Regions from separate parts of the Streptomyces tatrensis genome, predicted to be linked through region 1. Evidence: riboswitches for the same ligand, from Rfam matches in the RefSeq annotation. Region 1 holds a riboswitch; each other region holds the start of a gene.
The links. Region 1 has a riboswitch for cobalamin ahead of ACODT5_RS46080 (energy-coupling factor ABC transporter permease). Riboswitches for the same ligand answer to the same signal wherever they lie in the genome.
Positions count from the first base shown of each region.

Region 2: it holds a riboswitch for cobalamin, as region 1 does, so the genes downstream of both, ACODT5_RS18745 (ABC transporter substrate-binding protein) here and ACODT5_RS46080 (energy-coupling factor ABC transporter permease) in region 1, are expected to answer to the same signal.
Region 3: it holds a riboswitch for cobalamin, as region 1 does, so the genes downstream of both, ACODT5_RS44820 (ribonucleoside-diphosphate reductase subunit alpha) here and ACODT5_RS46080 (energy-coupling factor ABC transporter permease) in region 1, are expected to answer to the same signal.

Region 1 is NZ_JBMDLB010000011.1:6,605,812-6,613,074, reverse strand. It holds gene ACODT5_RS46105 (L-serine ammonia-lyase) at 1-565, shown strand, start outside; gene ACODT5_RS46100 (hypothetical protein) at 890-1,204, shown strand; gene ACODT5_RS46095 (SsgA family sporulation/cell division regulator) at 1,421-1,828, shown strand; gene ACODT5_RS46090 (AMIN-like domain-containing (lipo)protein) at 1,962-2,483, shown strand; gene ACODT5_RS46085 (flavodoxin family protein) at 2,525-3,256, opposite strand; cobalamin riboswitch at 3,534-3,727, shown strand; gene ACODT5_RS46080 (energy-coupling factor ABC transporter permease) at 3,757-4,452, shown strand; gene ACODT5_RS46075 (energy-coupling factor ABC transporter substrate-binding protein) at 4,452-4,793, shown strand; gene cbiQ (cobalt ECF transporter T component CbiQ) at 4,797-5,546, shown strand; gene ACODT5_RS46065 (energy-coupling factor ABC transporter ATP-binding protein) at 5,543-6,391, shown strand; gene ACODT5_RS46060 (hypothetical protein) at 6,406-7,263, shown strand, end outside.
Region 2 is NZ_JBMDLB010000011.1:693,594-700,856, forward strand. It holds gene ACODT5_RS18725 (N,N-dimethylformamidase beta subunit family domain-containing protein) at 1-353, shown strand, start outside; gene ACODT5_RS18730 (VOC family protein) at 482-871, shown strand; gene ACODT5_RS18735 (ABC transporter ATP-binding protein) at 946-1,782, opposite strand; partial or broken gene ACODT5_RS18740 (FecCD family ABC transporter permease) at 1,779-2,833, opposite strand; gene ACODT5_RS18745 (ABC transporter substrate-binding protein) at 2,830-3,822, opposite strand; cobalamin riboswitch at 3,860-3,996, opposite strand; gene ACODT5_RS18750 (helix-turn-helix domain-containing protein) at 4,010-5,056, opposite strand; gene ACODT5_RS18755 (aldo/keto reductase) at 5,158-6,078, opposite strand; gene ACODT5_RS18760 (hypothetical protein) at 6,186-6,404, shown strand; gene ACODT5_RS18765 (hypothetical protein) at 6,462-6,740, opposite strand; gene ACODT5_RS18770 (hypothetical protein) at 7,085-7,263, shown strand, end outside.
Region 3 is NZ_JBMDLB010000011.1:6,318,187-6,325,449, reverse strand. It holds gene ACODT5_RS44835 (carbon starvation CstA family protein) at 1-177, shown strand, start outside; gene ACODT5_RS44830 (CstA-like transporter-associated (seleno)protein) at 174-371, shown strand; gene ACODT5_RS44825 (GNAT family N-acetyltransferase) at 461-958, shown strand; cobalamin riboswitch at 1,036-1,164, shown strand; gene ACODT5_RS44820 (ribonucleoside-diphosphate reductase subunit alpha) at 1,325-3,709, shown strand; gene ACODT5_RS44815 (ribonucleotide-diphosphate reductase subunit beta) at 3,709-4,740, shown strand; gene ACODT5_RS44810 (hypothetical protein) at 6,901-7,191, opposite strand.

The DNA.
Region 1 (7,263 bases):
CGCGATGGCGGTCAACGAGGAGAACGCGGCCGGCGGCCGCGTCGTCACCGCGCCCACCAACGGCGCGGCCGGGGTCCTGCCCGCCGTCCTGCACTACTACATGAACTTCGTGCCGGGCGCCGACGAGGACGGCGTGGTCCGCTTCCTCCTCGCCGCGGGCGCGATCGGCATGCTCTTCAAGGAGAACGCCTCGATCTCCGGCGCCGAGGTCGGCTGCCAGGGCGAGGTCGGCTCGGCCTGCTCGATGGCGGCCGGCGCGCTGGCCGAGGTCCTGGGCGGCACCCCGGAGCAGGTCGAGAACGCGGCCGAAATCGGCATGGAGCACAACCTCGGCCTCACCTGCGACCCGGTCGGCGGCCTCGTCCAGATCCCCTGCATCGAGCGCAACGGCATGGCGGCGGTCAAGGCCGTCACCGCGGCCAAGATGGCGATGCGCGGCGACGGCACCCACAAGGTCTCCCTCGACAAGGTCATCAAGACCATGAAGGAGACGGGCGCCGACATGAAGGTCAAGTACAAGGAGACCGCCCGCGGCGGCCTGGCGGTCAACGTCATCGAGTGCTGACCCGGCATTCCGCGTGACCCCGCTCGACACCGATGGGGCGTGACTCTTCGAGTCACGCCCCATCGGGTTTTCCGGGCTCGGACCAGGAAGGCGACGGCGGCCGCCTCCGCATGGGTGGGTTACGCCAGTAACTTCGTTCGAGATTGGGTGGGATGTGAGGTTTAGCGGTGAGTTGATCACGCTTGAGGGGGAACAAGGCACTCTGGGCTGGTTTCTTGATGATCACCTGCGCCAGGGTGGGGACACGACGTCGCGTCCACACCCCCGGCGGTCGGCCAACCGTCTTGGACCACAGCCGTTTTGCTTAACTGGAGGACTTGAAACATGGCAAGCACCCGCAGCATCCGCGTGATGGCGGCCGCCGCATCGCTCCCCCTCGCCTTCGCGCTCCTCTCGGGAGTCGCCCAGGCCGACAACGGGGCCGGTGCGGCCGGGACCGCGTCGAACGCGGCCCTCGCCGGCATCCTCGGCAGCGGGGTCGGCGGCAGCAACCTCGGGAACTCCTCCACCGCCCAGCAGGTCGCCTCGGGCTTCGGTGCCTCGAACCAGAACAACGGAGCCCAGTCCAACGGATCCGGCTTCACCGCGATCGGCCAGTCCAACGCGCACGAGTCCTTCATCTTCAACCCGCTCCCGTAGTCCCGGCCGGGGCCCCCGCCCCGGTCGCGCACGTCCGCCGAGCCCCGCCCTCCCCCCCGGAGGGCGGGGCTCGGCGCATCGGGTGAAGTCGGGCCGAGCGGCCCGGCCGGACGGGACCTTTGGCAGCGGAATGGCGGGCCGGGGGTGGGCTAGCTTGCCCGAGTGGGCATGTCGCGCGTGCGTCGGCGCGACCCCACCCGAGAGAGAGGCGCCCTCATGGCCGGCACCGAACACCGCGTCCTCCCGCTCCGGCTCGAGGCCGCACCCGCGCCCGTCCCGGTCCGGGGCGTCTTCTTGTACCGCACGGACCGGCCCTACGAGATCTCCCTCGACTTCGAGGGTGCCGGGATGCACCTCGCGCACTGGGTCTTCTCCCGGGAGCTGCTCCTCGACGGCCAGATCTGCGCCACCGGCGAGGGCGACATCCAGGTGTGGCCGCGCTGGAAGGGCACCGAGCCGCGGGTCTTCCTCGCCTTCAGCAACGGCGAGCAGTCGTGCGTGGTGTCCGCCCGGGCCAAGGACCTACGGGAGCTGTGCCGCCGGATGACCGAGCTGGTGCCGCGCGGCCAGGAACACCGCCACTACGACCTCGACGCCGAGCTGAGCGCCCTCCTGCCCAGCTGAACCGGGTGATTCAGGTGAATCACCTGAATCAGGTGAACACGATCAACCGGATGAAGCCGGTGCAACCACGGCCGTACCGGGCGCGTCTTCACGGGTGACACCGTTCCCCGTCTCTCGGAATCGAGGGGACGCCATGATCCGTCCACGCCGCCGGCAGGCCACCGCACTGGGGTTGGGCGCACTGCTCACCGCCATGCTCGCCTTCGCCGCACCGGCCTCCGCCGCAGCCACGACCACCACCACGACCGCCGCCACCACCACTCCGCTCGTCGTCAATGCCCGCTGGGGCGGGCACTGCACGTACGACCGCATGGTCATCGACCTGCAGGGATACGTCCCCGAGGTCACCGTCACCCCCGTCCCGTCCCTGGTCTACGACGGGTCCGGCAAGCCCGTCCCGCTGGCCGGGCGGTACTTCCTGGAGATCCGCCTGAACCCCGCCGCGGGACACGACGAAGCGGGCCGCAACGTCTACCTCGGGCCCAAGCTGCTCAAGATCTACCTGCCCAAGCTGAAGGGCATCGCCCTGACCGGCGACTACGAGGGGTACGTCACCTTCGGCGCCGCCTTCGACACCAAGCCCGCCTACACCTCGTTCAAGCTGCACGCCCCGGAGCGCTTCGTCCTGGACATCGCGCACCCGAACGTCTGCTGAGCACGCCGGCCCGGGGCGGGAGGCGGGACCGGGGCGGGGACCTACCGGTGCTCGGGGTTCGGGAAGTCGAAGCGGCAGCCCGCGTCCCACAGGGAGCGCTGGTTGCCGTGCGCCGGCATCCCGCCGGACCGCTTGAGCAGAGCGGCCAGGTGCATGAGGTTCCAGCTCATGAAGGCCGTGTTCCGGTTGGTGAAGTCGTTCTCGGGGCCGCCGGATCCGGGGTCCAGGTACGAGGGCCCTGGTCCGGCTTCGCCGATCCATCCGGCGTCGGCCTGCGGGGGGATCGCGTAGCCGAGGTGCTGGAGGCTGTAGAGGATGTTCATGGCGCAGTGCTTGACGCCGTCCTCGTTGCCGGTGATCAGCGCCCCGCCTACGCGCCCGTAATAGGCGTACTGGCCCTGCTCGTTCAGGATCGAGGAGCAGGCGTAGAGCCGCTCCATGACCTGCTTCATCACCGAGCTGTTGTCCCCGAGCCAGATCGGGCCGCACAGGACGAGGATGTCGGCGTCCATGATCTGGCTGTAGAGCACCGGCCACTGATCGCTCTCCCAGCCGTGGTCGGTCATATCGGGCCAGACGCCGGTGGCGATCTCGTGGTCGACGGCCCGGATGAGCGAGGTCCGGACCCCGGCCGCCTCCATCACCGCGCGGCTCTTGTCGATCAGGCCCTCGGTGTTGCTGGGCTCGGGCGATCGCTTGAGCGTGCAGTTGACGTAGACGGCGGTGAGGTCGGAGTAGTCGACGGCGGGCGCGGCATCGGGTTCGGCGGTCACCCCACCAGGCTCTGCGCGGCCGGGCGGCCCCGCCAGCGGACCGCACCCGTCCGTGCTCGCCCCGCCCCGGCTCGCCCCCGCTCTCCCCCGTCCGTGCGGAACGGTACGGCGCGGCGCGACCTCCGCCGCCCTGCGGCCCCGGGTACCCGGAACTCCCCCTCCGGTCCGCACCCTTGGGACGGCCGACGAGCCGCCGGACACGGAGCGTCACCCCTAAGCGGAATCCGGCCGCCGCCCGGCGCGATTGGGGCGGGTTGTTACCGGTCCGTGCGGCCGACTAGGGTCAGCGGGCCTTGGTGTTCGGGAAACCGGTGGGAAACCGGTGCGGCCCTCGCCACTGTGATCGGGAAGTCCGGCTCCACTCCTGCGGGAAAGCCACTGGGCTGCGCGGGAGGTTCCGCGCTGCCCGGGAAGGCGGAGCATGGACGTCAACCCGTGAGCCAGGAGACCGGCCGGGGCGCGTTGTCCATCCACGAGGTGCTGGAGAGGTCTCCCCACTCATGCATATAGCCGAGGGGTTCCTACCCCCTTTGCACGCGGTCGCCTGGGGCGCCGCGTCCGCTCCCTTCGTCGTCCACGGCGTCCGCTCGCTCACCCGCGAGGTGAAGGCCAACCCGGAGAGCACGCTGCTGCTCGGCGCCTCCGGAGCGTTCACGTTCGTCCTGTCCGCCCTGAAGATCCCCTCGGTGACGGGCAGTTGCTCGCACCCCACGGGCACCGGGCTCGGGGCGATCCTGTTCCGGCCGCCGATCATGGCGGTGCTCGGCACCATCACCCTGCTGTTCCAGGCCCTGCTGCTGGCGCACGGAGGGCTCACCACCCTCGGCGCCAACGTCTTCTCGATGGCCATCGCCGGCCCGTGGGCGGGCTACGCCGTCTACCGGCTGCTGCGCACGTTCGGTCTCCCGCTGATGGTGACCGTGTTCTTCGGCGCCTTCTTCGCCGACCTGGTCACCTACTGCGTCACCAGCCTCCAGCTCGCGCTGGCCTTCCCGGACCCGGCCAGCGGGTTCCCGGGCGCGCTCGCGAAGTTCGGGGGGATCTTCGCGGTCACGCAGATACCGCTGGCCGTGAGCGAGGGTCTGCTGACCGTCCTCGTGATGCGGCTGCTGATGGCGTCGAGCAAGTCGGACCTGGTCCGGCTGGGCGTCGCGAAGCTGACCTCCGCCCGTACCGAAGAGAAGGCGGCGGCCTGATGAGCGGGATGTCCAAGAACGCGAAGATCAACAGCCTGCTGCTGCTCCTGGTGGCGGCGCTGGCCGTCCTCCCCGTCGCGCTGGGGATGGGCGACCACAAGGAGGAGCCCTTCACGGGCGCCGACGCGCAGGCCGAGACGGCGATCACCGAGCTGAAGCCTGATTACGAGCCCTGGTTCTCCCCTCTGTACGAGCCCCCGTCCGGCGAGATCGAGTCCGCGCTGTTCGCCCTGCAGGCGGCGCTGGGCGCGGGCGTGCTCGCCTACTACTTCGGCGTCCGCAAGGGCCGCCGCCAAGGAGCGGCCGCCGCCGCCGCTGCTTCCGCCGCCCCGGAGGCCTAGGCGGTGCTGCCGATCGACGTGGCCGCGCACAGCAGTCGCTGGCGCGGCCGGCACCCGCTGGAGAAGGCCCTGCTCGGGATCGGGCTGACGGTCACCGCCGTGTGCCTGCCGCCCTGGCCGGGCGGGCCGCTGGTGGCCGCCGCCACCCTCGCCGTGCTGCTCGGCCCGGCGGGAGTGGCCGGCCGGCAGCTCTGGCGGGCCTTCCGGATCCCGCTCGGCTTCTGCTTCACCGGGGCGCTGCCGCTGCTGTTCGCCGTCGGCGGCCCGGCGGGGCCGGTGTCCCTGGCCCCCGAAGGCCCCCGGCTCGCCGCCGAACTGCTGCTGCGCACCTCGGCCGCCTCGCTCGGGCTGCTGCTGTTCGCCTTCACCACCCCGGTCTCCGACGTACTGCCCCGGCTGGTCCGGGCCGGGGTGCCGGCCCCGGTGGTGGACGTGGCCCTGGTCATGTACCGGATCGGCTTCCTGCTGCTCGACTCCATGGCCCAGGTCCGCCGGGCCCAGGCCGCCCGGCTCGGGCACACCGGCCGGGCGGCGGTGTGGCGCTCCCTGGCCGGGCTCGCCGCCACCTCCTTCGTACGGGCCTTCGACCGCGCGGCCAAGCTCCAGTCGGGGCTGGCCGGACGCGGCTACGACGGCGCGCTGCGGGTCCTCGTACCGGAGGCGGCCCTGTCGTGGCGCTTCCTGACGGGCACCGCCGGGCTGCTGGCGGCCCTGATCACCCTGACCCTCACCCTGAAGGGGCTCTCCTCGTGAACCCGTCGCTGCCCCCCTCCCCCCACGCGCCGGTGGTGGAACTGTCCGGCGCGGGCTACGCCTACGAGGACGGCCCCGCCGTCCTGACCGGCGTCGACTTCGCCATCGCCCCGGGCCGGGCGCTGGCCCTGCTGGGCCGCAACGGCAGTGGCAAGACCACCCTGATGCGGCTGCTGAGCGGCGGCCTGCGGCCCGGCCCGGGCACGCTGTGGCTGGACGGCACGGAGGTCTCGTACGACCGGGCCGGGCTGACCCGGCTGCGCACGTCCGTCCAGCTGGTGGTGCAGGACCCCGACGACCAGCTGTTCGCGGCCTCGGTGGAACAGGACGTCTCCTTCGGCCCGATGAACCTGGGGCTCCCCGCCCCGGAGGTCCGCGCCCGCGTGGACTCGGCCCTCGCCGCACTGGACATCACGCACCTGCGGGACCGCCCCACGCACCTGCTCTCCTACGGCCAGCGCAAGCGCGCGGCGATCGCGGGGGCGGTGGCGATGGCTCCGCGGGTGCTGATCCTGGACGAGCCGACGGCCGGCCTGGACCCGGACGGCCAGGAGCGGCTCCTCGACGTCCTCGCGGGGCTGCGCGCCTCCGGGACGACGGTGGTCATGGCCACCCACGACGTGGACCTGGCGGTGCGCTGGGCCGACGACGCGGCGGTCCTGACCCCGGCGGGCATCCGCTTCGGCCCGGCCGAGCCCCTCCTCTCCGACCCGTCCCTCCTCACCTCCGCGGGCCTGCGCCCGGCCTGGTCCCCGGCGGTGACGGCCTTCCTGCGGGCGCGGGGACTGCTCGACGCGGATGCCCCGGGACCCCGTAATCCGCAGGCGCTGGCCGACTGGGGGTAGGTAGCTTCATCCGGGTGCGCATACTCACGGCGACATCCGAGGTGAATTCCCTCTTCTGGGAGGGCGACGACCTGGTCGACCCCGTCGGCGGCCTGCGCCGCTGGACCCCCGACGGCCGGGAGCACGAGGTCCATCCCCCACTGGCCTACCACTTCGACCGCGCCGTCCGCTCCCCTTCGGGGCGCTGGACCGTGCTCTACGTCGAGCGCGGCACCAAGGCCCTCCTGCTGGACGGGACCCGGATCGTGCGCGAACTGCACCGGAGCTACTACCACGCCGACGACTACGACTACCCGATCGCGCTCGGCACGCTGCCGGACGGCCGGGACGTGCTGGTGCACTGCCCCGACCACTACGACAACCCGGTGGTCGAGGACGCGGCCACGGGTGAGCGGCTGACCCCGCCCGCCCCGTACCCGAACGACGCCTTCCATTCCCGGCTGGCGGTGAGCCCGGACGGGCGACGGGTGCTGTCCGCGGGGTGGGAGTGGTATCCCCTGGGCCAGGTGTGGCTCTTCGATCTCGCCGCGTCCCTCGCCGAAGCCGCCGAGCTCGACGGCTTGGGCCGGGTGTCCCGGCCGGACGGCCTCGACTGCGAGGTCGTCGCCGCCTGTTGGCTCGACGGGGACCGGGTCGCCGTCGCCACGGGCGAGGAGGCGCTCGACGAGGAGATGCTCGACGAGGAGGGCCCGGTGGCCCTTGCCCCGCAGGAGATCGGCGTGTGGTCCGCCGCCGAGGAGCGGTGGCTGCGGCGGAGCCCGCTCGGGTTCACCGCGGGAACCCTGCTCGCCTGCGGCGGAGACCGGGTGGTCAGCCTCTGCGGGCACCCCCGCCTCGTCGATGCCGGTACGGGCGCCGTCCTGGCCGAGTGG
Region 2 (7,263 bases), 5.9 Mb from region 1:
CGCACCTGGTCGGCGTGGAGTACGACAAGGTCGACACCGGTTTCACGACCCCGCGCCCGATCGAGATCCTGGCGCACTCCCCCGTGGTCTGCGAGGGCCGCCCGAGCCACCAGGACACGGCGTACTACACGACGCCGAGCGGCGCCGCCGTCTTCGCGACGGGGACGATGCGCTGGGTGGAGGCCCTCGACGCGAAGGGCGACGGCCGCAGCGGAGCCAACCACGGCCTGGACGCACGCGCGGGCGCCCTGACCACCCGGGTGACGGAGAACCTGCTCCACGCCTTCGCGGCCGGACCGGCGGGACGGACGCATCCGGCGCAGGACAACGTCAAGGCGGTGTACGGGGGTTAGTCCCCACCCCGAACGCACTGGACTCCACCCGTAAGGGGTGTTTAGGATCATGTCGCGGCATCGCGTGTCGGTCACCGGCTGGGTGAGGCATGGAGGTGCCGGGACGTGCCTTTCGGAGGCATCCACTCATGACCGTTCAGCTCAACCACACGATCGTCCACTGCCGTGACCGCCGGGAGTCGGCCGAGTTCCTGGCGTACTTCCTCGGTCTGGAAGTCGGAGCCCCCTGGGGCCCCTTCATCCCCATCGAGGTCGCCAATGGCGTCACCCTGGACTTCGCGACCATCCCCGCCGAGTCCATCACCGCACAGCACTACGCGTTCCTCGTCTCCGAGGCCGAGTTCGACGAGGCCTTCGAGAAGATCAAGCGGGCGAAGATCACCTACTTCGCCGATCCGCACGGGCAGCGCCCCGGAGAGATCAACCACAACGACGGCGGCCGCGGTGTCTACTTCGCGGACCCCTCGGGCCACGGCATGGAACTGATCACGGTCCCGTACGGCGGCTTCAAGGAGTAGGACCGGCCCGGCGGCGGGGGCTCGCGCGCGCCCGCCGCCGGATCCCGTGCATGTCGCCCGCCGTCACGTCCGTCTCAGTACCCCGCCCGGTTCCCGTCCTCCGGAAGGTAGACGATGTTCGGCGCGCCCGTCGTCGGGTGGGGGCCGACGCGGGTGCGGACCCCGTAGACCTCCGCCAGCAGGGACTCCGTCAGGACCTCGGCCGGGGTGCCCGAGGCGGCCACGCGGCCGCCCGCCAGGACGTAGAGGCGGTCGCAGTACGCCGCCGCCAGGTTGAGGTCGTGCAGGACCAGCAGGGCGGTGGCGGGCAGGGCGCGGACCAGTCCGAGGATCTCCAGTTGGTAGCGGATGTCCAGGTGGTTGGTCGGTTCGTCCAGGGCGAGCAGGCCCGGGTCCTGGACGAGGGCGCGGGCCACCAGGGCGCGCTGTCGCTCGCCGCCCGAGAGCCCGTCGAAGCGGCGGTCCGCGAGGGCGCCCGCGCCGACGGTGTCCAGGGCCCGCACGACGCGGCGTACGTCGTCGGGTCCGTCCTGCTCCCAGAACCGTTTGTGCGGGCTGCGCCCCATGGCCACCACCTCGCGCACGGTCAGCCCGAAGGTGCCGACCGCGTCCTGGGGCACCACCGCCACCCGCCGCGCGCGGTCCTTGACGCCCAGCGAGGCCGCGTCCACGCCGTCCAGCAGCACGCGCCCGCCCGTGGGGCGCAGGGTGCCGTAGACGCAGCGCAGCAGTGTCGTCTTGCCGCTGCCGTTGGGGCCGACGACTCCGACCGTCTCGCCGGGGCGGGCGGTGAGGTCGATCCCGTGCAGCAGCGGCTGCCCGTCGATCTCGTAACGCACGGCCTCTACGGCGAGTTCCGCCGGCCCCGCCACCAGGTCGGCCACCGGACCCGTCTGTCGTCGCGCCGTCATCCCACGACCCCTTCGGTACGGGTGGACCTGCGCAGCATCCACAGGAAGAACGGCCCTCCGACGAGCGCCGTGACCACGCCCACCGGAATCTCCTCCGGCGCGGCGGCGGTACGGGCGATCAGGTCGGCCGGGTCAGGAACACCGCCCCGCCCAGCGCGGCCACGGGCAGCAGCGCCCGGTGCCCGGCGCCGACGACCATCCGGGCGGCGTGCGGCACCATCAGCCCGACGAAGCCGATCGCCCCGCTGTAGGCCACCAGTACGCCGATGACGAGCGAGGTCAGGACGAACACGGCGGCCCGGAACCGGCTCGTGTCCAGGCCGAGCGTCTGGGCGCCCTCCTCCCCCGCGAGCAGCAGGTCGAGCGGCCGGGCCAGGGCGACGAGCAGCCCGGTGCCCAGGAGCAGGGCCCCGGCGGGCAGGGCCAGTTCGCCCCAGCGGGCCCCGCCGAGTCCGCCGAGGGTCCAGAACAGCACGCTGCGGATCTGGTCGGGATGGGCGGCGAGCACCAGGATCAGGCTGGTCAGGGCGGACAGCACGTACTGGACGGCGACTCCGGCGAGGATCAGCCGGCCGGTGGTCATGGCGCCGCCGCGCCGGGCCATCGCGTAGACGGCGACGAGCGCGCCCATCGACCCGGCGAACGCGGCGAGCGGTACGGCGGCGCCGCCCGCGAAGCCGAGGAATCCGGCGCCGAAGACGATCACCAGCACGGCTCCGGCCGAGGCCCCCGAGGAGGCCCCGAGCAGGAACGGGTCGGCGAGCGGATTGCGCACGAGGGCCTGGAGCACGGTTCCCGCGACGGCGAGTCCCGCACCGACGACGGCCCCGAGCAGGACGCGCGGCATCCGGACGTCCCACACGATCGCCCCGAAGGCGCCTGCTCCCCCGCCGGGTCCCGGCCCGGCGAGCACGATGTCGAGCACCTGGCCCGGGGGGATCCGCACCGGTCCCAGGGCCAGCCCCGCCAGGGCCGACGCGGCCAGCGCGGCGGCCAGCAGGGCCAGTACGGCCGGCGTACGGGTGAACGCGCGGGCGACGCGGAGACTCACGCGGCGTCGGGGTGGAGCTGGCCGCCCAGCGATTCGACGGCGTCGGCGACGCGGACGCCGAGCACGGCGGAGGACAGCGGCAGCACGACGAACCGCTGGTTCTTGATCGCGGGTACCTGCGCCAGCGCCGGATCCTTCAACAGGCGCTGCTTCTTGGCTTCGACGGTGGTGCCGCCGTAGTCGTAGATGAGGACGACCTCGGGCCCCCGCTCGATGACCTTCTCCCACGACACGTCGCCGAAGGTGTCGTCGAGGTCGGCGAACACGTTCGTGCCGCCCGCCAGCGCGACGATCTCGTTGCCGATGCCCTTGCCGCCCGAGGTGAAGGCGGAGGCCTCGCCCGAGTCGTAGACGAAGACGGCGGGCTTGGCCTTGTCCTTCACGCGTGCGCTGACGGCTTCGATGCGGCGCTGTTCGTCGGCGAGGAGCCGCTCGCCGCGCTCGGGCACGCCGAAGGTCCGTGCCACCTCGGCGATTTCGGTCCTGAGCTGGTCGAGGCCGACCTTGCCGTCGGTGCAGTACTCCACGCTGAGGCGGGAGTTGATGCCGGACTTCGCGAGTGCCTCGCGGTCACGGCCCTGCGGCTTGTCGAAGGCGCTGGAGTAACCGCCGTACACGAAGTCGGGGTTGGCGCCGAGAAGGATCTCCTTGGAGGGGTACTCCTTCGCCAGCACCTTGATCTTGTCGTACGCGGGCCGGTAGGCGGGCAGTACGGCGTCGTCCAGGTAGGCCGTCCCGACGGTCTTCCCCTCCAGCCCGAGGGCCAGGAGGATCTCGGTGGCGTGCTGGTTCATGGCGACCGCACGCTGCGGCGGTGCCTGATAGGTGCTGGTGACACCGCAGTTGGTGACCGTGTACGGGAAACCGGGCGCGGCGCCCGCCGCCGCCTTCGCGTCCTGCGCCGCGGGTGATCCCCCGCACGCGGCCAGCGGTATCAGGAGGGGGAGGGGCAGGAGCGCGCGCAGCAGCGCACGGGGGTACGAAGACATGGTGAAGCCTCTCCGGGGGATCCGCGTCCCCTGGTCGAACCGAATGAGGCGGTGCGTCAGTGTCTGACTCCCGGGTCCCCGCGAGGGGGTGGCCGGTCACAGTGGCGGGACCGCACCGGATTCGCACCGGTTTCCTGTCCTGCACCGCCCTGGATAACCCGGCCCAGTGTGCCAGAAGGGCGGGGCGTCAGCGCCTCGGGCGCACCGCGCCGGCCGGCCGCGCCGTCCGCGCCGCCCGGGAGGCGAGGGTCCGCAGCGCCTCGTCGGAGGGGGATCCCGGCTCTGCCGTGTAGAGGTAGAGGGTCTGGTCGGGGTCGTCCGGGAAGGTGAGGGACTCGTACTCCAGGGCCAGTTCGCCGATGTCGGGATGCCGGAAGCGCTTGGTGCCGTGGGTGTGCTCGAGCACGTCGTGCCCGGCCCACCAGCGCCGGAAGTCCCGGTCGAACGACGCTAGTTCATCGACGAGGGGGCTCAGCTCCGGATCGTACGGGTGCCTGCCGGCGTAGAACCGCAGCGCGGCGACGGCTCCGCGCGCGGCGCTCTCCCAGTCGGCGAAGAGCGTGCGGGCGGCGGGGTCGAGGAAGAGGAACCGGGCCAGATTGCGGCCGCGTCGGCCCGGTGTGCCCAACGCTACTGTGCCCGGCTCCGCGGCGCCCGGCTCCACCGCGTCCGAATCGGGCAGGTCTGCCTCGGGGAGGTCCGCCTCGGGGAGGTCTGCCTCGGGCGCGCCGAAGTCGGCGTACAGGGACTCCGCGAGCCGGTTCGCGGCCAGGACGTCGAGCCGGCGCCCCATGATCATCGCCGGGGTGCCGACCTCCAGGGCGTCCAGCACCTGGTAGAGGCCCGCCCGGACCCGCTGCGGGCCGGTGGTTTCCGCGGTGCCGGGGGCACCGGCCGCCGCCGGGTCGGCGGCGCGCCGCCCGGGCCCGGGGGCCCGCTGCGGACGGGCCAGGTCGAAGAGGTGGGACCGCTCGGTGGCGTCGAGCCGCAACGCGCGGGCCACGGCGTCGAGCACCTCGGCGGATGCGTGCAGGGTGCGGCCCTGTTCCAGCCGGGTGTAGTAGTCCACGCTGACCCCCGCGAGCTGCGCGACCTCCTCGCGCCGCAGCCCGGGCACGCGCCGCCTCCCCGGGTGAGCGGCGACGCCCACCTCCTCGGGACCGATCCGGGCACGGCGGGAACGCAGGAAGTCCCGCAGGTCGGACTGGGGCTCGCGGCCGGCGTTGGCGGTCATTCCCCCAGGCTAGGCCGTGGGGGCCGGTGCCACAGACCGGTCACCGGCCGCCCGCGTCCGGCCGGCCGGCCATCCGGCCATCCGGCCATCCGGCCACAGGCTCATGCCGTCCCGTCCTGGGCGGCGCCCAGGATCGCGAGGTCGCTCTCGGACAGGCGCAGACGGCCGGCGGCGACGTTCTCGGCGAGGTGGCCGAGGTCGCCGGTGCCGGGGATGGCCAGGACGTGGGAGCCCTGGTGCAGGGTCCAGGCCAGCCGGATCTGGGCCGTGCTGACACCGTGGGAGCGGGCGACCGAGTGGACCGCAGCGCTGTGGTCGGTGGCCTCGTCCGCGGTCACTCCGGCGGTGCGTCCGGTACCGGCGATCGAGTAGAACGGCACGAAGGCGATGCCCTGCTCGCCACAGATCTCCAGCAGCTCCTGCTGCTCGGGGGTCGCGCCGATGCCGTACATGTTCTGGACGCAGACCACCGGCGCGATGGCCTGCGCCTCGGCGAGGTGGTGGGTACGTACGTTGGACAGGCCCAGGTGCCGGATGAGTCCGGCCGTACGCAGGTCGGCCAGCGCGCCGAAGCGCTCGGCGATCGAATCGCTGCCGACGATGCGCAGGTTCACCACGTCCAGGTGGTCGCGGCCGAGCTGGCGCAGGTTCTCCTCGACCTGGCCGCGCAACTGCTCGGGGGTGGCGTGCGGCAGCCACTGGCCCGAGGGACCGCGGCCCGGTCCGACCTTGGTGGTGATGACGAGTTCGTCCGGGTAGGGGGCCAGCGCCCGGTTGATCAGCTCATTGGCCGAGCGCAGCGAGGAGAAGTAGAACGCGGCGGTGTCGACGTGGTTCACACCCAGTTCGACCGCGCGGCGCAGTACGCCGATCGCCTGGTCGCGGTCCCGTGGAACGGCCTCGGCCGCGAATGCCTCACCGTGCTGGGTCAGGCGCATCGTGCCGAAGCCGATCCGGTTGACCGTGAGGTCGCCGAGCGTCCACGTGCCGGATGCCGCCGCTGTGATCGTCTGTGAGGTCATGGCGCGATCATGTCCGCGCGCCCGGCCGGCCCGCCATTGATTAAGACATGCCCGAATCCAACGGATCCTCTTCGGTCTTGAAGGTCTGAAACCCACGGCGATGGTAGTTGGGCAGCGCATTCGAGTGGTCCGCCGACGACGTGTGCAGCCATACCCGGCGCACGCCCGGTACGAGTTGCCAGCCCTGCCGGATCGCGAGCGTAGACGGGCAGGGCCACGCCTACGGTCCGGCCTTCGAGGTGCTGGAGGCCGCAGTCAACGCCAGCTTCGCGGAAGGCGCCACCGGGATCATCGACTCTGTCGAGCGCGCGCCCGCCGGCGAGTAGCCCTGCGCCAGCACCTGCCCCCACCCCTTGCGGGTGAGGGTTTCACTGTGCCCGGGGTCAGGTGGGCGGCTGCCCACTACCCGTGAAGGCGACCTCGCCCCGGCTGCTACTCGGCCCGTCGCTGGCCCTGATGGATCCCTCCTTACCGTCCGGCATGCGCAGGATTGCCGCGCGTGCGTTCAGCAGCTCCCGCTCGAGCCCGGGTTCGCCGGAGCGGATTGAGCCGAACCACGTCTTCGCCTGAGCGCCGTCGTCGAAGATGGAGACCCGGGCGTAGACGGCCCGTTCGGTCCCGTCGATCACCAGTACTGCGTCGCTCTCGAGTTGTCTCGGCATGCCGTCAGTGTGCACCCGAAGATCGGCGGCAGGTGCCACCCTCAGTGCGTCACCACTCAACGGCGGCTCTCTCGAGAATGGTTGGGCCACGATAAGATGCCATGCGAATGTTCGCCCGTGCCGCCACCGCGGTGCGGGCTTGTTTGTATCCGGGTGTAAATGGGCGTGTGATCCATCTCGGGCCGTCGCAGTGGGTGCCGGTGGCGGCGATGGGGGCAGCGCCGATCGCGGCTGTCGTGGCGATCATAGTCCCGTCCCGGGTGGCGCGGGCGGCCACGGCGACGGCGTGACGGGCGGCGTTCACCTCTCAGCGGCTCCAGGCGGCGACGGACTTCATGAAGGCCGTGGACGACTTCCTGGACGAACGTGCGACGGAAAAGATGAGGATGGTCCGCCGGGAGGCCACCCAGGTTCGGCTGACGCTCTTCAGCGCCGAGGTGGGCAAGGCGATGAGTGAGATCACGGGTGCCATGTACTGGGCGAACCGCTACCAGATCGCCATCAGGGACGATCCAGACGGCGA
Region 3 (7,263 bases), 290 kb from region 1:
TTCAAGGCCATCCGCAAGCCCGAGTCGGTCACCCTGGTCGAGTTCCCGTGGACCGAGTCCAAGATCGTCGCCCCGGCCGGGCTCATCCCGACCGCCGAGGAGCGCGCGGAGCTCGCCGCGGCCGGCCTCGACTCGGGCGGGGGCCGCGTACAGGACCCGGTGCGGGAACCGGCGTGACCCGCCTGCGCCACCTGCTGGGCCGGGCCCGGTACTTCGTGAGGGAGTTCTCGGGCGAGGCGGCCTACGACCGCTACGTCGCCCACGCCCGTACGCACGACCCCGACGCCGAGGTCCAGTCGCGCCGGGCCTTCGAGCGGGCCCGTACGGACGCCCGCGAGGGAGATCCGCGCGAAGGGTTCCGCTGCTGCTGAACCCGTAGGACCCCAGGGGCCGCCGCGTCCGCCGTCCACCCGACGGAACGCGGCGGCCCCCCGCCTTGCCCTGGCGCACACTCGGAGCCATGGACATCATCATCAGGACGGCGACGGCCGCCGAATACGAAGAGCTCGGCGAGATCACCGCACGGGCCTACCTCGACGACGGACTCCTGGACTTCTCCGAGGACGACCCCTACCTGAGCCGGCTGCGCGATGTCGCCGGCCGCGCCCCCGACGCCGAAGTGATCGTCGCCGCGTACGAGCACACGCTGCTCGGCGGTGTGACCTTCGCCCCTCCCGGCAGCCCGCTGTGCGACATCGCGGGCCCCGGCGAGGCGGAGTTCCGGATGCTGGCCGTCTCCCCGGCGGCGCGCGGACGCGGCGCGGGCGAGGCCCTCGTACGGGCCTGCGTGAGCCGCGCCCGGGAGCTGGAGGGCGTGAGCCACCTGGTGCTGTCGACCACGGAGAAGATGCTCGGGGCACACCGGATCTACGACCGGCTGGGCTTCGTACGGACGCCGGATCGGGACTGGTACCCGGTTCCCGGCCTCCCCCTGCTCACCTACCGCCTGGAGCTGTAGTCGCGGACCGTCGCCCGGACCGTCTCGCGGAGCGACACAACATGTGGGGGCCAACGCAAGGACCGGCCCCCACATGTATGCTCGTGCTCGCTGTCGCCGCAGGGGAATCCGGTGAGAATCCGGAACTGTCCCGCAACGGTATGAAATGCACCGACCTGTTCGGTGCATCCGCAAGTCCGAGGACCTGTCGACAGTGCGCCCGGCTCGACCGAACCGGGTGCAGACACGTCCGGGCCTCGCGGTTGGGCCGGTGGACGCCACGTGGCGCACGCGCACTGCCCTGCCAGGCACGCGCTCCCCCACGTGCGCCCCCTCGCGCCCCGCACCAACGGTGTTCCCGGAGCCGAGCGAGGGAGAGCTCCCCCCGTGACCATCGCGCCTTCCGCACCGCGCGCCGAGTCCGACCCGTCCGCCTATGAGGGTCCGGGGGCCGCGCTCCTGCGCACGCTCACCGAGCTGACCGCCGACCTGCCCGACACCGACCCCGGCAAGGTCGCCGCCGCCGCGCTGCGCGGCCGCAGCGCCGCCGCCGACGAGGCGGAGCTCCGTACGCTCGCCACCGAGGGGGCCGCCGGGCTGATCTCCGAGGACCCGGCGTACTCCCGCCTCGCCGCCCGCCTGCTGACGCTGGCCGTGCGCGACGAGGCCGCCGGCCAGGGCGCCACCACCTTCTCCGGCTCCGTGGAGGTGGGCCACCGCGAGGGGCTCATCGCCGACCGCACCGCCGACTTCGTACGCCTGCACGCGAAGCGGCTCGACGCGCTGGTCGAGCACGCGCTCGCCGAGGGCGCCGACGACCGCTTCGGCTTCTTCGGCCTGCGCACCCTGCACAGCCGCTACCTGCTGCGGCACCCGATCACCCGCCAGGTCATCGAGACCCCGCAGTTCTTCATGCTGCGCGTGGCCTGCGGCCTCGCCGAAAACGAGAGCGTCCAGGCCGTCGAGGAAGTGGCCTCGCTCTACCGGCTGATGAGCCGCCTCGACTACCTGCCCTCCTCCCCCACCCTCTTCAACTCCGGCACCCGGCACCCGCAGATGTCCTCCTGCTACCTGCTGGACTCCCCGCTGGACGAGCTCGACTCGATCTACGACCGCTACCACCAGATCGCGCGCCTCTCCAAGCACGCCGGCGGCATCGGCCTCTCGTACTCCCGCATCCGCGCCCGCGGTTCGCTGATCCGCGGCACGAACGGCCACTCCAACGGCATCGTGCCGTTCCTGAAGACCCTCGACGCCTCCGTCGCCGCCGTGAACCAGGGCGGCCGCCGCAAGGGCGCCGCCGCCGTCTACCTGGAGACCTGGCACGCGGACATCGAGGAGTTCCTGGAGCTCCGCGACAACACCGGCGAGGACCAGCGCCGCACGCACAACCTGAACCTGGCCCACTGGGTGCCGGACGAGTTCATGCGCCGCGTGAACGCCGACGCCGACTGGTCGCTGTTCTCCCCGGCCGACGTCCCCGAGCTGGTCGACCTGTGGGGCGACGCGTTCGACGCCGCCTACCGCAAGGCCGAGGAGTCGGGCCTGGCCCGCAAGTCCATGCCCGCCCGCGACCTGTACGGCCGGATGATGCGCACCCTCGCGCAGACCGGCCAGGGCTGGATGACCTTCAAGGACGCCTCCAACCGCACGGCGAACCAGACCGCCGAGCCGGGCACCGTCGTCCACTCCTCGAACCTCTGCACCGAGATCATCGAGGTCACCAACGACGGCGAGACGGCCGTCTGCAACCTGGGCTCGGTCAACCTCGGCGCGTTCGTCGTGGACGGGGAGATCGACTGGGAGCGCCTGGACGAGACCGTCCGCACCGCGGTCACCTTCCTCGACCGCGTCGTCGACATCAACTTCTACCCGACCGAGCAGGCCGGCCGCTCCAACGCCCGCTGGCGCCCGGTGGGCCTGGGCGCCATGGGCCTCCAGGACGTCTTCTTCCAGCTGAAGCTGCCCTTCGACTCCCCCGAGGCGAAGGCCCTGTCCACGAAGCTCTCCGAGCGCATCATGCTCGCGGCGTACGAGGCCTCGTGCGACCTGGCCGAGCGCAGCGGCCCGCTCCCCGCGTGGGAGCAGACCCGCACGGCCCGCGGCGTCCTGCACCCCGACCACTACGAGGTCGAGCTGAACTGGCCCGAGCGCTGGGACGCGCTGCGCGCCCGGGTCGCGAAGACCGGCATGCGCAACTCCCTGCTCCTCGCGATCGCCCCGACGGCGACCATCGCCTCCATCGCGGGCGTGTACGAGTGCATCGAGCCGCAGGTCTCCAACCTCTTCAAGCGCGAGACCCTGAGCGGGGAGTTCCTCCAGGTCAACGGCTACCTGGTGCAGGAGCTCAAGCGGCTCGGCGTCTGGGACGCCCAGACCCGCGAGGCGCTGCGCGAGTCCTCCGGCTCGGTCCAGGGCTTCGGCTGGATCCCGGCGGAGGTGCGCGACCTGTACCGCACGGCGTGGGAGATCCCGCAGCGCGGCCTCATCGACATGGCCGCCGCGCGCACCCCCTTCCTGGACCAGTCGCAGTCGCTGAACCTGTTCCTGGAGACGCCCACCATCGGCAAGCTCAGCTCGATGTACGCGTACGCCTGGAAGCAGGGCCTGAAGACCACGTACTACCTGCGGTCCCGCCCCGCGACGAAGATCGCCCGCGCCGCCTCCGGCAGCACGGTCCCGGCGGCCGCCACCCCGCTCCCGCAGGCCGTCGACGCCGACGCGCTGGCCTGCTCCCTTGAAAACCCCGAGTCCTGCGAGGCCTGCCAGTAATGAGCTCCAACCCCACCAAAAACCTCCTGGACCCGGGCTTCGAGCTCACGCTCCGCCCCATGCGCTACCCGGACTTCTACGAGCGCTACCGGGACGCGATCAAGAACACCTGGACCGTCGAGGAGGTCGACCTCCACTCGGACGTCGCGGACCTCGCGAAGCTGACGCCTTCCGAGCAGCACATGATCGGCCGCCTGGTCGCGTTCTTCGCGACGGGCGACTCGATCGTCTCGAACAACCTGGTCCTCACCCTGTACAAGCACATCAACTCCCCGGAGGCGCGCCTGTACCTGTCGCGCCAGCTCTTCGAGGAGGCCGTGCACGTCCAGTTCTATCTGACGCTGCTCGACACCTACCTGCCCGATCCGGACGACCGCGCGGCCGCCTTCGACGCGGTCGAGGAGATCCCGTCGATCCGCGAGAAGGCGCAGTTCTGCTTCCGCTGGATGGCTGCACTCGATGGAGAGGGGGTCGAGAAGATCGACCGCCTGGAAACGGCCGCCGACCGCCGCCGCTTCCTGCTGAACCTGATCTGCTTCGCCGCGTGCATCGAGGGCCTGTTCTTCTACGGGGCGTTCGCGTACGTGTACTGGTTCCGCTCGCGCGGCCTGCTGCACGGCCTGGCTACGGGCACCAACTGGGTGTTCCGGGACGAGAGCGCCCACATGAGCTTCGCCTTCGAGGTGATCGACACCGTCCGCAAGGAGGAGCCGGAGCTCTTCGACGACGCGCTCCAGCAGCAGGTCACCGACATGCTCAGGGAGGCCGTCGAGGCCGAGCTGCAGTTCGGCCACGACCTGTGCGGCGACGGCCTGCCGGGCATGAACACCGAGTCGATGCGCGAGTACCTGGAGTGCGTCGCGGACCAGCGCCTGGTCCGCCTCGGCTTCCCGCCGGTCTACGGCTCGCAGAACCCGTTCTCCTTCATGGAGCTCCAGGGCGTCCAGGAGCTGACGAACTTCTTCGAGCGCCGCCCGTCGGCCTACCAGGTCGCGGTCGAGGGCACGGTCGACCTGGACGAGGACTTCTAAGACTTGATCCGTAAGGCACCAGAGGGTGAGCTGCGAGTTGCAGCCGGGGCGGTGTCCGGGCTTTCCGGCGTGGTCACGCACGGGGCGTGGCTCATCCGGGGTTGCTCGGGACCGCCGTCCGGCGGTTCGGGGAGCAGAGGTTCCACGTTGACGTGGAACTGCCACGCGACCAGCACCCCGAGGGGTGTTCTGGCACGGTGTGGTTGACTCCCGCAGGGCTTCTTCCAGCCCTTCGGAGAAGATGATCTGCGCGTGTCGGGACGCGGTGATGTCCAGGTACGCGGTCTTGGGGTCGTCCACATCGGCGAAGCGGACGAAGGAGGCCAGGGCAGCGGACACCATGTCGCGCTTGCCGACCAGGCCGCACGCGATGCACTTGTGTTCCCGGTCCCGCAGCGACTTGTTGACCCGCTCCCCGCACAGACAGTGCTGAGACAGCGCGGTGGACCATGTGGAGGCCCGTACGAGACGGCCGCCCGCCGCCTGGCATTCGCGCTCAAGGGCTGCTACGAGCAGGCCGGGTGTGGTCTGGGACAGACGTTTGCCCCACAGCCGGTACCAGGTGCGGATGTCGCAGTCCTCCACCACTAGTGTGGGGCCGTGGACGGCGATGATCTCGCGAGCAACGGCGCGGGCGCGGTGGCTGCGGTGTTCGGCGGCGGAGGCAGCGGCTTCGGCCTGGTGGGCGCGCAGCTTCCGGTAACCGCCTGAGATCCGGTCTTGGCGGAACGCCTGCTTGGGCACACCATCCGAGCGTGCGGCGCGGCCACCGCCGGGCACGGTGACAGCCTTGGGCTCCAGGCCCTTGGCCTCGCGCTGCTCCGCACGTCGGGCCTGCTTCTTCGACAGGCCGTACTGCCCGGTGTTCGCCGCCCGGCGGGAACGCTCCAGCGCCCGCGCACGACCGCGCCGCTTCTCCGCTTCCCGCTCCAGAAGCGCCCGCTCCTCCGGACTGAGAGTGATCTCGGTGGAGGCCGGGGCGTCCTTGCCGGGATCGAAGCTTGCGGGCAGGGAGACGACGGAGAGGTTGGAGACGTTGCCGTCCACCCCGCCGGTCCGATCCAGCGCGGCGGCCTGCTCGCGCATGACTCGTACTGCAGGTGCTGTGCAGCCGGAGCCGAGGAGCATCAGGTGCGCCTCGTACACCCAGCCGCCCGGTGCGGACGCCTTCCGGCGGCGCACAAGATCGACCTTGTGCCAGCGGCCGGGGCTGGCGAGGAAGTGTTCGACCCGTGCCCACTGGCCGGGCTGCTGCGGGATTCGCACGGGCAGTACGAGGTCACCCCGGCCGGAGTCGGGGCCGCCCGCGAACACCACGGCGAGCGGGCCCGTGTGATCCCACCAGGTCGCCTTCCGCATACCCGGCTTCCCCGAGGGCGTGGTCTTGCCGGTGGGCATGACGCCGGGCGTCGTGGCCGGTACTGGCATCCGTCGCGGCTGCTGAAGCGTGTGCCGGCCCCCGCCGGCGTGGGCCATGGTGTGGCCGTGGAGCGAGCCGACCAGGCGGAAGGTCTCCCACTTGCGTTCGGAGGTGTGGGAGCGGGCCCGGCCGGGGATACGGGTGAAGTCGTACCACCGGCCCGTCTTCGGACGGCCGTGCCGCTTGCCGGTGGCGTCCGGGAAGAGGTGCCGCTGCACGCCGTTCCACACCTCATCAGCCATGTGCATGGCCAGGGCCTTCGAGGCATGGTGCTTGAGGTGGCCGGACGCTTCGAGGTGCTTGTATGCGCAGCGCTCCAGTGCCTCACGGGACAGGCCGAGGCGCTGCCGGACCACCTTCGCCCCGCGCTCGTCGCGCTCGTGCTTGGCGGCCCAGTAGGCATCGACCTTGGCGCGGGCATCCCGCTGGACGGCCCGCTTGACCGACCACATCGCCCCGAACAGCTTCTCCAGCCGATCCAGGTCGGCGGGGTCGGTGACCGCCAGCGGCAGCACCATCACCGACACGATCCCGCCGTCAGGCTTCCTCCACTTCGGAGCCTTGTTCCTTCCCCGGAACCTGCACGTCTGAGCGGCTCGCACCAATGTCACCCCCGTCGCAGACCATCTGGAAACCAGCACGGTAAGTGAGCGAACGGTGACTCCGAGCGGGCCCAGGCCCTCGGGGCGACGGTGCTGCCGTGCACCGCCGCCTGAGTGTGGGCGGGATCCCGGCCGTCATCACCGCGCTGCTGACCTGGGTCCTATGCACGCCTGCGTCAGCCGTGCCAGCCCCATCGACGCGGACGCTGATCCGCACAAAGACGAGGCCGACGGCCCGGCACCCCGGCTGGAGCGTGACCCTGACGCGGGGTCCGGAGCTCGGATGACCGCGGCCCGGCCAGCCCTGCGCTCGGCGGCCGCGCGGATCTGTTGGTCGATGCGGCGGTCGCGCGTGGCTCCGTAGAGGGCGGGGGCCAGGAGGAGGGCGGCGACGGCGAGGACGGCGAGGTAGTCGAGGAATGTGTTCATGACTCCACTCTCGCCAGGGCGGCCGAAACCCGACAGTGGCAGGACTGTCATGGAAGAGCGAATTACTGCCAC